3 regions of the Mesorhizobium sp. B2-3-13 genome follow, and region 1 is predicted to be linked to each of the others. Evidence: riboswitches for the same ligand, from Rfam matches in the RefSeq annotation. Region 1 holds a riboswitch; each other region holds the start of a gene.
The links. Region 1 has a riboswitch for cobalamin ahead of FJ941_RS01390 (DUF1636 family protein). Riboswitches for the same ligand answer to the same signal wherever they lie in the genome.
Positions count from the first base shown of each region.

Region 2: it holds a riboswitch for cobalamin, as region 1 does, so the genes downstream of both, bluB (5,6-dimethylbenzimidazole synthase) here and FJ941_RS01390 (DUF1636 family protein) in region 1, are expected to answer to the same signal.
Region 3: it holds a riboswitch for cobalamin, as region 1 does, so the genes downstream of both, FJ941_RS15450 (aromatic ring-hydroxylating dioxygenase subunit alpha) here and FJ941_RS01390 (DUF1636 family protein) in region 1, are expected to answer to the same signal.

Region 1 is NZ_VFVQ01000001.1:295,864-301,181, forward strand. Features, by position in the region: gene cobN (cobaltochelatase subunit CobN) at 1-1,251, opposite strand, end outside; gene cobW (cobalamin biosynthesis protein CobW) at 1,270-2,307, opposite strand; gene FJ941_RS01390 (DUF1636 family protein) at 2,304-2,738, opposite strand; cobalamin riboswitch at 2,776-2,983, opposite strand; gene FJ941_RS01395 (winged helix-turn-helix domain-containing protein) at 3,013-4,212, opposite strand; gene FJ941_RS01400 (NADH-quinone oxidoreductase subunit A) at 4,548-4,913, shown strand; gene FJ941_RS01405 (NADH-quinone oxidoreductase subunit B) at 4,904-5,318, shown strand, end outside.
Region 2 is NZ_VFVQ01000015.1:50,687-56,004, forward strand. Features, by position in the region: gene FJ941_RS18650 (pirin family protein) at 1-487, opposite strand, end outside; gene FJ941_RS18655 (DUF2277 domain-containing protein) at 528-794, opposite strand; gene FJ941_RS18660 (exodeoxyribonuclease VII small subunit) at 887-1,138, opposite strand; gene FJ941_RS18665 (histone deacetylase family protein) at 1,142-2,068, opposite strand; cobalamin riboswitch at 2,248-2,430, shown strand; partial or broken gene bluB (5,6-dimethylbenzimidazole synthase) at 2,602-3,111, shown strand; gene FJ941_RS18675 (hypothetical protein) at 3,276-4,259, opposite strand; gene FJ941_RS18680 (TetR/AcrR family transcriptional regulator) at 4,347-4,955, opposite strand; gene FJ941_RS18685 (MFS transporter) at 5,075-5,318, shown strand, end outside.
Region 3 is NZ_VFVQ01000011.1:152,096-157,413, forward strand. Features, by position in the region: gene FJ941_RS15425 (alpha-glucosidase) at 1-184, shown strand, start outside; gene ugpC (sn-glycerol-3-phosphate ABC transporter ATP-binding protein UgpC) at 214-1,326, shown strand; gene FJ941_RS15435 (DUF680 domain-containing protein) at 1,405-1,644, opposite strand; gene FJ941_RS15440 (DUF680 domain-containing protein) at 1,711-1,914, opposite strand; gene FJ941_RS15445 (DUF680 domain-containing protein) at 1,986-2,192, opposite strand; cobalamin riboswitch at 2,687-2,889, shown strand; gene FJ941_RS15450 (aromatic ring-hydroxylating dioxygenase subunit alpha) at 3,004-4,251, shown strand; gene FJ941_RS15455 (hybrid-cluster NAD(P)-dependent oxidoreductase) at 4,316-5,318, shown strand, end outside.

The DNA.
Region 1 (5,318 bases):
AACGGCATAGCCCTGTTCGCTCAAGTCCCGCAGCATGGCGATCACGCTGGACGGCACATCCAGCCCGACCGCATAGCCGGTGCGGCCGGGAGCACTGGGATAATCGGGAATGAGGATTGCCAGCTTGCGTTCGGCGCGCGGGGTCTGCTGCAAACGGATGAAGGCTGCTACGCGGCTAGCCACTTGCTCAACACGATCCAGTTCCGGCCGGTTGGCCAAGGCGCGGTGGCCCAGCGCCGGGTCGACATCGCTCTCGCCCTTGAAAGAGATGGCACCGGCAAGGATGCGGCCGTCGAGTTCGGGCAGCACGACATGCATGGCAAGGTCGGCGGGCGCCAGTCCGCGCTGATTGTTTTCCCACACGTCGCGGCGCGTGGTGGCGACGATGACCTGGAAGACAGGCACGCCGGCGCGGTCGAACAGGGTTTCCACGCCGGGCTCGGCGCCAGAAGCGAAAGCGGTCGCGGTGATGATGGCGGCGGGTTTCAGCGATGCGATGGTATTTTCGACGAACGCCAGGGACACCGGATCCTTGAGACTGGAAACGAAGATCGGGACCGGTGCCAGTCCCTGGGAGTGTAAAGCCTCGGCCAGCGCATCGATCGGGGCGACATCGGCTGCAAGCAGCATCGATCGGTAGAAGAGAATCGGGATGATGGGAGTGCTGGCATTTGAAAGGTCCGGCTGTTCTGCGACTCCCAATCCAGATTGATAGTAACCAGCTTTCGGCACGCTGACCGGACTGGCGACGGGCATATCTTGTCCAGCCAGGCCTGCCAGCCTGTGCACCAGGGCGCTCATATTGGCCGGGCCGCCCTCGCGGAAATAGCCGAGCAGGCCGTCGAGTTCGGCGCGCGGCAGCGTCGAGGCTTCGATCAGCCTGAGATCCTCGTCATGGCTTTCACCCGGAAGCAGCGCCAGTCTTATGTCGCGCTCGCGGGCGATTGCCGCGAGCTGGTCGCAGCCATAGCGCCACCAGTCGTAGCCGCCGAGGATGCGCACCATGATGACCTTGGCATGGCGGGCGACGCTGTCGATCCAGAGATCGACGGACATGGGATGGCGCAGGTCGCGCAGTGCGGCGAGCCGCATCGACGGCAGGCGATCGGCGTCGGCCTTCCATGCCGCCGCCAGTCCGGCGAGATCGCTGTCGGTGAAGGACAAGGCCACGATATCCGCCGGCGCCTGCCGGAGATCGACAGGCTCGGCGAGGTCGTCGAGCGAGGCGGAGGTCGTGGTGAGGATGTGCATCGCGGCCCGTGCCTGAAATCAGCCGGCGAGGATACGTTCGATCGCCGGACGGTTCAGCCCCTTGAGGCCGATGACGACGAGGCGCGAGCGGCGGTCGTCCCCGGCGGTCCAGGCCCGGTCGTAGTAATGATTGACGCGCGGGCCGACGGCCTGCAGCAGGAGCCGCATCGGCTTGCCACCGACCTCGACGAAGCCTTTCACCCGCAGCACGTTTTCCTGTTCGGCGGCGGCGGCGACGCGTTTTGCCAGTTCGTCGGGATTGGCGATCGAGGGGATGTCGACGATGAACGTGTCGAAGTCGTCATGCTCGTGGTCGAACGCGCCGTCATGATGGGATTTTCGGTTCTCGATGTCGTCCTCGACGGCGAGACCGAGCCCGAGCAGTACGGAGGGATCGACCTTGCCATAAGACGTCGGCACGATCTTCACTGCGCGGGCGGAGTGTTCGCCAATGATGGCATGGGCGCGGGCTGAGCCCTCGGCGTCCATCAGGTCGCTCTTCGACAGGATGATCAGGTCGGCGCAGGCGATCTGATCCTCGAACACCTCCTCGACAGGATCATCATGGTCGAGGCTTTCATCCCCGGCGCGCTGCGCCTGCAGGGCGTCCATGTCGTTGGCGACGCGGCCTTCGGCAAGTGCGGGACCGTCGACCACGGCGATGACGCCGTCGACGGTCACCCGGCTCTTCACTGTCGGCCACTGGAAAGCCTGGACCAGCGGCTTGGGCAAAGCGAGGCCCGAGGTTTCGATCAGGATATGGTCGACCTTCGGCGTCAGCGACAGGATCTGGTCGAGCGCCGGCACGAAATCGTCGGCGACGGTGCAGCAGATGCAGCCATTGGCCAACTCGACGATGTTTTCCTCTGGGCAGGTGTCGATGCCACAGCCTTTCAGGATTTCGCCGTCGATGCCGATGTCACCGAATTCGTTGACAATGATCGCGATGCGCTTGCCGCCGGCGTTTTCCAGGAGATGGCGGACCAGGGTCGTCTTGCCGGCGCCGAGGAAGCCGGTGACGACGGTGCAGGGAACGCGGGAAACGGATGCGGTCATATCAAGTCTTTCAGCATGTCGAGGGGAGGGATGCGGGCCACGAGGCCGCGCTTGAGGCTATCGGGCCGGCCCCGCCAGGGAATGAGGCCGTCGCTGGAGGTGGCGAAGAGTTTCGCGCCAGTGACGAGATCGGCGCCGCTGGTCGTGGTCAGATCGCCGAATACATAGCTCCAGCAGCCGTCACGCAGGATCGCGGCGCTCAGTCGACGTTTGCAATTGCCGAGGCATTCGACGGTGCGGATGCGGATATTGTCGCCCGAGGCGGCTTGGCGCGTATCTTCGGCCAAAAGTTCGCCGGCCCGGGGACGGGCGTCGGAGCCGCTCTCGTCGCGACAGGAGGCGCAGACGATGACAGTGATGCCGGCCAGGGAATCATCCTCGCCGGACGAAATGTCCATTGTTTCAGCCGAAAAACTGCTGTCGCGATCCAAATCAGGCTCCTTGCCCGGAAAACCCGCCGGGCGATCGGATACTTGCATTCCAGACGGCAGGTCTCCTGGCTCGCGGGTCATCGCCTTGGGTAGCCGCCTTCCCGGGACAATCCCAGTGGCTTTCGGCCTTGGCTCTTCGCTCACAGTTGCGGGGACAGCCGCGGATTTGGGATTTTCAATCCCGCACCGCATTCCCTCTTGGCTCCTCCCTTTGCCGAGAGGAGACCGTCTGGATCCGATTTAGGCTCTTGCGGGCAGCGGTGTCAACGCGAGCTTACGACACCGCGATGTCGGACAGCGCCGGGCCCAGGTCGCCGGCAGGCGTCACTTCGATGCGTTCGAGGCCAAGCCAGCCCTGCATCTGCTTCAATTCCTCGAAGAGCTGAGCGGCGGTATCGGGCGGTGCGCCGGGCTCGGCGTAAGCAGCATGGGCACGCAGGACACTTGCCGGCCGGTCTGCCTTGAGGTCGACGCGCGCCACGATCCTGTCGCCGAGCAGGAAGGGCAGGACATAATAGCCGTATTGGCGCTTGTCGGCCGGCGTGTATATCTCGATCCGGTAGTGAAAACTGAACAGCCGCTCTGAGCGCGAGCGCTCGAAGACAACGGGGTCGAACGGCGCCAGCAGGGCGCGGGCCTCGATCTTGCGTGGCAATCGCGCGTCCCTATAGAGGTAAGCCGGCTTGTCCCAGCCCTCGACGCGGACCGGCAGCAACTCGCCGAGTTCGACCAATTCCTCCAGCCGGCCTTTCATGTCGGCGGGGGAGAGTCGAAAATAGTCGCGCAGGTCGCCCGATGTCGCGATGCCGTGGGCGCGGGCGGAGATGCGCAGCAATTCACGATGTGCATCCTCGGCGCCCGGTACTGGCAGGTCGAGAATCGCCTGCGGCAGCACGCGCTCTGGCAGGTCGTAGAAGCGCTCGAAGCCGCGCCGGTGCGCCGTGGTGATGCGCCCGGCCCAGAACAGCCATTCGAAGGCATGCTTGGCGTGGCTCCAGCCCCACCAGCCGCCGGAGCCTTTCTGGCCCTCCAGCGCGGAAGCGGCGACCGGGCCGCGCTGGACGACCTCGCGGTAGATCTCTTCTATGTAGGCGGCGTGCTCGCGGCCCCATTTGGCCAGCCCCAGATACATTTCATCGCCTTGCTCGGCGCGCTGCATGCGCCAGCGCATCAGCGGGTAGGTCTCGACCGGCAGGAACGAGGCCTCATGCGCCCAGTATTCGAAGACCGTGCGCTTGCGGGTCACGGCGGCGTTGTCGAGCAAAGCGAGGGGATAGGGGCCAAGACGCGAATAGAGCGGCATGTAGTGGGCGCGAACCACCGCACTGACGGAATCGATCTGCAGCAGGCCGGTGCGGGACAGAACGCGGGCGAAGTGGCGGCGGTCGGGCGTACCGGCGGGGCGGGGATCGAGAAACCCTTGAGCGGCGAGCGCGATGCGCCGGGCGGCGGCAAGCGAGATCTTTTCCTTCATGCGGATGCGTCCCTGATGGACCTGTCTGGCGTCGTTGCGAGGCGTGATTCCAGCCAATGCTAGCAGGGTTTTGGCGGCAACCCTGTCAGGAGAGAAAAGTGGAGTAAATGGCGAAGGAAATCAAACAGGAGCGTATGGGACCAGTTTCTCCCGGATTGCCGTCCAGCTCGGTGTTTTGAACAAGGTTTGACTTGCTTCACTGGAAGTGCTGCGCTAACCCTCGCCGCGTTGCAGCATAGGCTCCTTAAAACGGTTCAGCGGTTAAACTGTCACGCTTCCGCATTAAGGTCCGGTGCTGTAATCAACGTGGATTGGCGCCAACGGAAAGCCGCTGCATGAACGCACTCCTCAGTTCGTACCTGCCCATCGTCCTGTTTATCGGCGTGGCGCTGGTGGTCGGTCTGGCGCTGCTGGCTGCGCCCTTCCTGGTAGCCTACCGCAACCCGGATCCCGAGAAGCTGTCCGCCTATGAATGCGGATTCAACTCGTTCGACGACGCCCGCATGAAATTCGACATCCGCTTCTACCTGGTGTCGATCCTGTTCATCATCTTCGACCTGGAAGTAGCCTTCCTCTTCCCCTGGGCGGTGTCCTTCTCGAAGATTGGCATGCTCGGTTTCTGGTCAATGATGGTGTTTTTGGCAGTGCTGACCATCGGCTTTGCCTATGAATGGAAAAAAGGAGCGCTGGAATGGGATTGAACGACAGTTCAGGCACCCTCGTCGCGCCGAAGCCCAAGGGTATCATTGATCCCAACACCGGCAAGCCGGTGGGGGAGGACGATCCCTTCTTCCTCGAAATCAACAACGAGCTTGCCGACAAGGGTTTTCTGGTCACCTCGACCGAGGCGCTGATCACCTGGGCGCGCAGCGGTTCGCTGATGTTCATGACCTTCGGTCTGGCGTGCTGCGCGGTCGAAATGATCCACACCTCGATGCCGCGCTACGATTCGGAGCGCTTCGGTGTCGCGCCGCGCGCGTCTCCGCGCCAGTCCGACATCATGATCGTGGCTGGCACGCTGACCAACAAGATGGCGCCGGCGTTGCGCAAGGTCTACGACCAGATGCCGGAGCCGCGCTACGTCATCTCGATGGGCTCCTGCGCCA
Region 2 (5,318 bases), on a different contig from region 1:
TCTCTGGAAGCCGCAGCGCCGCTGTGTTCTCGAACACCGGTGCAACCTCTTCCTTGCCGTCCGGCAGAGCCAGCCAGGTCTGCAGGCCGGAGATCGACATCGGCGCGCCGCGCAATTCCTGCGGCGTGCGCTCGGAGTGGACGATGCCGCGGCCCGCAGTCATCAGGTTCACGTCGCCGGGCTCGATCACCATTTCGGTGCCGAGCGAATCGCGATGCCTGATCTTGCCATCGAACAGATAGGTCACGGTCGACAGGCCGATATGCGGGTGGGGACGGACATCGAGCGCCTGGCCGGTGCGCATGATCGCGGGGCCCATGCGATCGAAGAAAATGAACGGCCCTACCAGCCTTCTCTTGGCGGTCGGCAAGGCGCGGCGCACCTCGAAGCCGCCAATATCCTTGGCGTTGGGGATGACCATCAGTTCGATCTGGTCGCTGGCGAAGGCATCGCCGGCCTCAGGGTCTTTCCCCGGGAAGAAGCTCATGAACTCTCCTGGTCAGCGCTCGGTGGCCGCTTTGGACATGTCAGGCGAACCGGATCGCCGCCTTTGCTCTCAGTTTGGCTGCCACCTCTTCGCGATTGCGCGGCTGCTGGTGGGTTTCGAGGGAATCAAGCAATTCGCGTGCGGATGCCGCGATGGCTTCGACCGCATGATCGAACGCATGCTGGTTCTGTTTCGACGGTCGCGTCGTTCCACTGAGCTTGCGGACAAACTGGAGTGCCGCGCCGCGGACTTCGTCATTGGTTGCCGGCGGATCAAAATTGAACAGGGTCTTGATGTTTCTGCACATCGCTTCCGTATCTCCTCTTGTCCGTTTCAATCGGGACGAGTTGTATCCTCAATCATGATCGTGTTCAAAAATCGGTAAGCCTGCTCCGGACCTCAGTCCGCGTCGAGCGGCTCGGTTCCAACCGGCTTGCCGTCGCGCGACAGCCTGATCTTCTCGACCTTGTCCTCGGCGGCCTTCAGTAACCGGTCGCAATGCACCTTCAGCGCCTCGCCGCGTTCGTAGATCCGGATCGACTGGTCGAGCGGCACGTCGCCACGCTCCAGATCATCGACGATCTTCTCCAGCGCGTCGAGTGCCTGCTCGAAGCTCATCGCCTTGACGTCTTCGTTGATCTCACCAGTCATCATTCATCCTTTCATCAGTCGCCCGACATGGGCGCCGACCGAAAATGCCAATCCCTGCAGATCGTAGCCGCCCTCGAGCACGCTGACGAGCCGGTTGCCGCTATGGCGTGCGGCGCGCTGCATCAGTTGGCCGGTCGCCCAGTCGAAATCGTCCTCGGTAAGATTGATCTCCGCCAGCGGGTCGCGATGGTGCGCGTCGAAGCCGGCCGAAATGATGATCAGGTCGGGGGCGAAATTATCGAGTGCCGGCAGCACGCGCGACAGGAAAGCATCGCGAAACACCTCGCTGCCGGTCTGCGGCGCCAGCGGCGCGTTGACGATGTTGCCGGCGCCGGTCTCGTTCTTCGCGCCGGTGCCGGGATAGAGCGGCATCTGGTGCGTCGAGCAATAGAGCACCGAGGGATCGTCCCAGAAAATATCCTGCGTGCCGTTGCCGTGGTGCACGTCCCAATCGACGACGGCGACACGCTCCGCGCCATGCTTCTTCTGCGCATAGCGGGCAGCGATAGCCGCAGTGTTGAAGAAGCAGAAGCCCATGGCCGTGTTCTTTTCAGCATGATGGCCAGGCGGCCGGGCGGCGACGAAGACATTGTCGGCGCGGCCCGCAAAGACGTCGTCGACGGCGGCATTGGCGGCGCCGATCGCGGTGATCACCGCCTGCCAGCTCTTCGGGCTGGCGGTGGTGTCGGCGTCGATGCGGGCGAGGCCTTCAGCGGGAATGGCGGCGCGCACGCGCGCGACGAAATCGGCGGGATGCGCATAGAGGATGGTCGCCTCGTCGCCTTGCGGTGCCTCGGCGCGGTCAAGCGCGGCAAAAGCTTCGTCGTCGAGCACGCGCTCGATGGCGCGCAAGCGGTCGGGCCGCTCGGGGTGACCTGGCGGGGTGATGTGTTCGAGGAAGATCGGGTGCGTGTAGAGACGAGTGGCCATGTCCCCCTATCTAGTGCCCCGGCGCCGTGATGGCCATGCGTTGCGGCTTGATCGCTGGGGAAAATCACGGCTGCGTCCATTCATGTCGCTGCGGGCATTGGCGTCGCCGGCGCTTCGGCGTAAGGTCGCCGCCACTGCCTGGTGCCCGCCGGTCTGTTTGTTTTAGCCGCATTCTGCGACGCCAAGTGATTCCACTTGGCTGCAAATGCTCTGGCGGGAGAATCGGGAACACGGTTTGATACCGTGGCGTGCCCAACGCTGTGAGGGGGACCGCGCCGGTAAGTGCCACTGTCGATGACGGGAAGGCACCGGACGCGGGTTGATCCCGAGCCAGAAGACCGGCCTGGCAGGCATCGTCATCCGCATGGTCAGGCGGATGGCATCAGAACGACGTGCGCCCTCCTGGACGCACAAAGTACGCTCTGGGAATTTGAACTGCTGCAATCGCAAGGGGACAAGCGATGCCGGAAGCTATGACCGCTCCAACGGCCAATGGATTTGATCAGATCGCGCGCGACGCGGTTTACCGCGCCATGTTCACGCGACGCGACGTCCGCAGCCATTTTACATCGGAAGCGATCGACGACGAGGTGCTGGCGCGGCTGCTGCTTGCCGCCCATCACGCGCCATCGGTCGGCTTCATGCAGCCTTGGAATTTCATCGTCATTCGCGATGTCGCGCGACGGTCGAAGGTGCGCGACCTGTTCCTTGCCGCGCGCGAACAGGAACTGCCGGCAATCGAGGCGGACCGGCGGGCGCTCTACCGCAAGCTCAAGCTCGAAGGCATTTGCGAAAGCGCGCTCAACATCTGTATCACCTGCGACCACGAGCGCTCGAAAGGCTCGCCGCTGGGACGTTGGCACAATCCGGAAATGGATCTCTACAGTACGGTCTGCGCGGTACAGAATTTCTGGCTGGCGGCACGCGCCGAGGGCGTTGGCGTCGGCTGGGTCAGCATCATCGAGGCGCAAGCGCTGAAAAGTCTGCTGTCTATCCCCGACCACGTGACGCCGATCGCCTATCTCTGCGTCGGCCGTGTCTCGGAGTTTGCGCCGAAACCGGACCTCGAAACGCACGGCTGGGGCCGACGGCTGCCGCTGCCCGAACTGATCATGAGCGAGACTTTTTGCGGCCAGGGTGAAGCCTCGCTCAAATCTACGGTGGCCCGCCTCAACACCGTCGCCGCTGCGCCGGCAAACCCCGCCGATCAGCGCGTCGCGCCGGCCGTGCCCCAGCGCGAACCGTCGAAGGTGGAGAGTGCCTTGCGCTTGAGTTCCCGGAACTTCGACGAGGCATCGGCCAGCCGTGCGTCCCAGGCGGCATCGGGCACCTGGCCCTCGATGGTCTTGAAATAGACCTGCATCAGGCACGCGATGGCGAAAGGTTCGATGAACGCCGCCTTGAAGGCCCAGGCAAAGACAATGGCCAGAACGAAGGCCCAGCCGGCGAGCTGTCCGGGCATGACGTAAAGAATGGCGGCCGCCGGAGCCAGCATCAGCAGGAAGATGACGAAGGAGACCCCCCACATGATCAACGCCAGCCAGACTGCGTTCTTGACCATGATCTTGCCGTTCTGGGCGTAGAGCACGACGCCTTGCCGTGCGGTCTCGAAGGGTGAGGACGAATTGATGCGGATGTTGTAGCCGAGAATGATCTCGTCGACATAGGTCAGCGACAGGCGGATCACCGTGTTGAGGAACGAGACCAGGCCGCTCAGGCCCGGAATGGGCAGGAAAGCCGCAATGCCGCCCAACAGGCCGGTGATGGCGCGGATGGCGCCCTTGACCAGCTGGTCGACGACGAAAAGGATGTTCGCTTCGGCAAAACGCTCGGTCACAACCTCTTTCGCGTAGGCGATCTGGTTCTGGCCGTCGGGTACGTCATGGCCGTCGATCAGATGCACCATGACAGCGATATGGCCTGCCTTGACGACGTAGAGGATGTATTCGCGGATCCAGTAGACGGCGATCGAGACGAGGCCGAAGCCAACAATCCCGCCCCACATGGCAAAGGACAGCGGCCCATCGGGATCGGTGGAGATATGGCCGACGCCATAGCCGACGGAGGCGCCCGTGCCGGTGGCCATGATATAGGCCAGCGTGATGCCGAAATAGACGATCATGCGAAAGACGATGAAAGGCCAGGTCCGCATCATGATGGACACCGACCTGCCGATATCGAAATCCCACATGCCCCGAATCCCCCAGAGGTGGCTGTGGAGGATGCGCCCAAACCGTCTATTGTCAATTGCAGGCGGTGGCGGGAGCGCCACGGTGGCTCAGTTTGGCCGCGCTTCCGGCTTTTCGAGCAGGCCTTCGAGCAATTGCTTGAACGCTGCCACCACCTTCCTCGACGTCGCTTCGGGATCGTTCGAGTTGGCGATCCGCTGTGCGGCCTGGCTGCTCGCCCCGTTGATCAGCCGCGCCGCGGTCTCGGGATCGAGGCCCGGCACGACCACCCCCTCCTCTTGCAGCGCGGTCAGATGATCGGTCATTGAACCGACGCAGGCATTGGCATTCGACCACTGTGCCGGATCGCCCAGCACGGCCGGACCGTCCCGGAACATGATGCGCTGGATTTCCGGCTCCAGCGCCATTTCGATGTAGGTCGTGCATTCGTCGACGAAATGCTGCCAGCGGGTCGGCGCCCTCGACGCGACCTCATTCACCCGCGCGGCCATTTCCGCATCGATTTGCGCGATAACCGCCTGCAGCAGTCCCTTCTTATCGCCGAAGTGATGATAGAGGGCGCCGCGCGTCAGTCCGGCCGATGCGGTGAAATCGTCCATCGACGCTTCGGCATAACCGATGGTGCCAAAGGCTTGGCGCGCCGCGGCGATCAGCTTGGCACGCGTCTCGGCGATCATCTCCTTGCGGGGTCGGTGCATGCTCTGGCCTTATCTACATACGCTCCGTATGCCAATTGACATACGCGACGTATGGTCTATTTGAGACTTATACGTCTCGTATGTAATTGTCGAATCGCCCCTTGTCGAGGAACAGGATCATGCAAAACCCCTACTCGGAAATCTTTCGCGCTCCTGGCGCCAGGGGCTTTGCCGCCGCCGGCTTCATGGCGCGCCTGCCGATCGCCATGGCGCCGATCGGCATCGTGGCGATGCTGTCGCAGACGCGTGGCGAATACTGGCTGGCGGGTGCGGTTTCGGCGACATTCGCCTTGGCCAATGCTTTCCTGGCGCCGCAAATATCGAGGTTGGTCGACCGCCTCGGCCAGACGCGGGTTGTCGTCC
Region 3 (5,318 bases), on a different contig from region 1:
CTTCACCCGCCGGGCGGGCAATGAGGAGGTCGTCTGCGTTTTCAATCTGGGCGCCAGGCCGACGAAGGTTGACCTCGGCAACCGAACCCTGCAACCTTTGGTGGGACACGGGTTTTCCGGGCAGGCGAGCACCGGTTCGGTCGAACTCGGCGGTTACGACGCCTGGTTCGGACGCATAGGCTGAAACATCCGAGGAATCACTGGAGGAAATCAATGGCCGATGTCAATTTGAGACAAGTGAAGAAGTCCTACGGCAATCTCAACATTCTCCACGGCATCGACCTCGACATCAAATCGGGCGAATTCATCGTCTTCGTCGGCCCGTCGGGCTGCGGCAAGTCCACCTTGCTGCGCTCGATCGCCGGGCTTGAGGAAATCACCTCGGGTGAACTCAGGATCGACGGTCAGGTGGTCAACGACGTGCCGCCGTCGAAGCGCGGCATCGCCATGGTGTTCCAGTCCTACGCGCTCTATCCGCACATGACCGTCTACGATAACATGGCCTTCTCGATGAAGATCGGTGGGGAAAGCAAGGCCGAGATTGACAAGCGGGTACGACAGGCGGCCGAGATCCTGCAGTTGACCAAATATCTCGATCGCCTGCCCAAGGCGATGTCGGGCGGCCAGCGCCAGCGTGTCGCCATCGGCCGAGCCATCGTGCGCAATCCGAAAGTGTTCCTGTTCGACGAACCGCTGTCGAACCTTGACGCGGCGCTGCGCGTCGCCACGCGCATCGAGATCGCCAAGCTCAAGGAATCGATGCCCAACACGACTATGATCTATGTCACGCACGACCAGGTCGAGGCGATGACGCTGGCCGACCGCATCGTCGTGCTGAAGGATGGCCACATCGAGCAGGTCGGCACGCCGATGGAGCTCTACAAGAACCCCGGCAACCTCTTCGTCGCCCAGTTCATCGGCTCACCGGCCATGAATATCCTGCCGGCGACGGTCGACAAGACGGGCAATCCGACCATCGTCAGTCATGTCGGCGGCCGCAAGGCGACGGTACCGATCGCGACGCCTGCTTCGGCAAAGGGAGCGGCGGTCAGCTTCGGCGTGCGGCCGGAAGATCTCGCGATCGCCAGTGGTAGCGATTATCTGTTCGAGGGGACGGTCGATTATCTCGAGCAGCTCGGTGAGGTTCAGCTGGTCTATATCGACATCGGCCGTGCCGACCTGCCGCTGGTGACCAAGTTGCCGGGCAATGTCGAGGTCAAGCGCGGCTCGACGCTGCGGCTGACCGCCAATGCCGGAGATCTTCATATCTTCGATGCGGATGGACGGTCGTTCGCCCTGCAGGAAGCGGAAGCAAAAGCCGCCTGAGACCACAAGCTGTCTCGACAACGCAAAAAGAGAGCGGCGGGCAAGCCCGCCGCTCTCTTTGTATATTACCACGGCGGGTTAGTTGTTGCCGAAGAGGTTGCGGTCTGCGCCCTGAGGGGCGGACTTCTGTACGTCGCCCGACGAATTGAGCAGCTTGTAGACGGGCGATTCGCTCTTGCGGATCGAGCCCGTATGCGAGGTGTCGACGTTGACGGTCGCCAGCTTGTTGATGTCGGTGCCGCCAACGTTGTCGTTGCCGGCATAGGCGCTGCCAGCGGCAATCAGAAGAGCGGCGGCGGTAAGAACAATCTTTTTCATTTTGGTACTCCGATTTTTTCGAATTCAAGGGGCGGGCTGAGCGCGCTGTCCTTGCTTGAAGAGATGTTAGTTGTTGCCGAACAGGTTGCGATCGGCGCCGTGCTGGACGGGCTCCTGGCTGGCAGGAGCCGACTTATCGACCGACGCGGTGTACGAGTTGTCCACCGCGGCGGCAGGCTGGTTGGCGCCGTTGGAGCCATAGTTGTCGCTGGCAAAAGCGCTGCCGGAAATGGCCAGAACGGCGGCGGCGGCAATAAGGATCTTGCTCATTTTAGACACTCCTGAATTTCTTGAATTCTACCGGATCGGCGGGCAAGCCCGCCGTCCGTGGGGACAGGCCGTTAGCGGCCGAAGAGGTTGCGATCGCTGCCCTGAGCAGGCGTTTGAGCACCCGGCTCCGACGTCTTGGTGGAGGTGGAAGCGGTGTACGAGCTGTCCACCGCGGCAGCAGGCTGGTTGGCGCCGTTCGAACCGTAGTTGTCGCTACCAGCGAAGGCGCTGCCGGAAACAGCCAGAAGGGCGGCGGCAGTGAGAATGATCTTTTTCATTTTTTGGCACTCCAGTATTTTTCCGTCCATCTAGCGGCGTGTCTTGGGATTAAATCGCGTCGTTCGGACAGCCCCGATGTGGGAGAGCACCCTTGCCGTTTCCAATCACGAAGTTGTTCAGCGTGGACCATGACTCCACTACTTGAAATTGTACCAGCGCCTTCCGCATCTCTTATTTTCTCTTGTGATATCAGCTAGTTACCTTAAAACAGCATCCTGATCACCAACTGTGTCGGAGGCTCGGCGTTCACAGCGTCTTGCACGCACCGTCAACAGAAACGAACCGTTCGGTTCGATTTTAGACTGCTCTAATAGTCACTTTTTGAAACTGTTAACCTATTTGCTGCCGGCAAAGGGGTCGAAGACGGTGCCGGCGCGGCTTGGCGACAGAAGGCGATTCCAACGGCTACAAGCCTGTCATGACGATCCAGCATGCGTGTCGCGCCGCATGGATGCGATGTCGCTTTCGTGCCGATGTCGCAAAGCCTGTCGTGATTAGATCAGGCATCTCAGGTGCCGCTGCGTGACGACGGAGCGGAGAATTGGGAAGCCGGTCAGATTCCGGCGCTGCCCCCGCAACGGTGGTGGAGTTCAAGTCGCAACGGGAGACCACTGGGCTAAAGCCTGGGAAGGTGTCGCGATGGTCCGCAAGGACAACTCCAGAGCCCGGAAACCAGCCCGAGATCGCTAGAACTCGACTGATCGCGGTGGGCGGTCAAGAGGCGGATGGTGTTTGTCCGGCTTTTCGCCGATCTGCGCCCAGTCCTTCCTCAATCACCACCAGTTCAGTCCTTGAAACTGAGGACAGGACATGGACGCGCGCAACGACATGCTGAGGCTCTTGAACAGCCGCAGACAAGGCTTTTCGCTGGAACAGCCCTTTTACACCGACCCGGACTACTTCAAGCTGGACATGGCGTTGATCTGGTATCGCGACTGGCTGTTCATCGGCCATGATTGCGAATTGCCCAAGCCGGGCAGCTTCATCACCGTGCAGATCGGGGATTATCCGGTCGTGCTGGTGCGCGATCAGCAGGGCAAGATCAACGCCTTCCACAATTCCTGCCGCCATCGCGGCAGCCGCGTCTGCAATTCCGACAAGGGCACGGCCGCCAAGCTGGTCTGTCCCTATCATCAATGGACCTACGAGCTCGACGGCCGGCTGCTGTTCGCCCGCCAGATGGCCGATGGGTTCGACAAGAGCCAGTTCGGGCTGAAGCCGGTCGCCTGCGAAAGCGTCGCCGGCTATGTCTTCATCTGCCTGGCCAAGGAGCCAGCCGACTTCGCGCCGATGCGGGCGATGATCGAGCCCTACCTTTTGCCGCACCGGCTGCGTGAGGCAAAAGTCGCCTTCGAGAGCACCATCATCGAGAAGGGCAACTGGAAGCTGGTCTGGGAAAACAACCGCGAATGCTATCATTGCGCCGGCAATCATCCCGAACTCTGCAAGACCTTCCCGGAAGCACCGACGGTAACCGGCGTGCAAGGCGCCGACAGCGATCCGGAGATGCTGGCGCACTGGGCGAAATGCGAAGCGGCCGGCCTGCCGAGCAAGTTCCGCATCGATCCGGCCGGCCAGTATCGCGCGACCCGCGCACCGCTGCTGCGCGATGCCGTCAGCTATACGATGACGGGAAAGCGCGCGGTCGAGAGGAACCTTTCCGACAGCGTTTCAACCAACCGCATCGGTTCGTTGCTGCTTTACCACTATCCGACGACCTGGAACCACATCCTGGGCGACCACGCCGTCACCTTCCGGGTGCTGCCGATCAGCGCCACGGAAACGGCGGTGACGACCAAATGGCTGGTGCATAAGGATGCGGTCGAGGGCGTCGATTACGATCTCGCAGAACTCACCCATGTCTGGACCGAGACCAACGACCAGGATCGCCGCATCGTCGAGGAAAACGCCTTCGGCATCCTGTCGCCGGCCTACGAGCCAGGCCCCTATTCGGAGCTCCATGAGGGCGGCGTGACCCAGTTCGTCGAGTGGTACGCGTCCTTCATCGGGCCACGGCTTGCCGAAGGCGGCCGGCCGGCCCTGCGCAGCGTTGCCTAGGCATATCGCTAAAGACGGCGGTTTTGGGCATGCGCAGAACAAAAGGGACAAGAGGATGAATGCGATGACGGACCTCGGCCTCTATCGCCATCTCGACCAGATGGCGCCCTGGAACGACAGGCTGCAGGTGCTGGAAGTGACCGGCGTCACCGACGAGGCGCCCGACGTGAAGACCTTCACCTTCCGCTCCGACAACCAGACCTGGTTCCGCTACAAGCCGGGCCAGTTCGTGACGCTGGAATTGCCGACACCGGACGGGCCGCTGATGCGCACCTATACGCTGTCATCGTCACCGTCGCGGCCATTCTCGATCGCGGTGACGGTGAAGGCGCAGGTGGGCAGCATCGGCACACGCTGGATGTTCGATCACCTGGCGCCCGGCTCGCACGTCAAGGCCTATGGACCGGGCGGCGACTTTTCACTGCACAGCCATCCGGCGGCGAAATATCTGTTCATCTCGGCCGGTTCCGGCGTGACGCCGATGATGTCGATGCTGCGCTGGCTGAACGACTGCGCACCATGGACCGATGTCGGCTTCGTCAACTGCGCGCGGCGCCCGGAAGAGATCATCTTCCGCAAGGAGCTGGAGCTGCTCGGCGGCCACATGCCGGGCCTGTCGCTCGGCTTCATGATCGAGGAACGGTCGAGCCGCGAGGGCTGGTATGGCCATATGGGCCGCATCGACGCTATCCGGCTGCCACTGCTGGCGCCCGATTTCCGCGAACGCGAAATCTTCTGCTGCGGCCCCGATCCCTTCATGCGCGCCGTGCGCGGCATGCTCGAAGCCGCCGGCTTCGACATGGCAAAGTACCATCAGGAGAGCTTTGCCGCGCCGACCGTTGAGGAAATCCCGGCGCCATTCGCGGCGCCGGCGCAGGACGGTGTGGCTGTCCCCGTCGAAGCCGCAACGCCGATCCGCTTCGCGCTTTCGGACGTCGACGCCGACTGTGTCGCCGGCCAGACCGTGCTGCAGACGGCGCGTGCTTCGGGCGTGCGGATACCGGCGGCCTGCGAATTCGGCCTGTGCGGAACTTGCAAGGTGAAGAAAGTCTCCGGCAGCGTCGAGA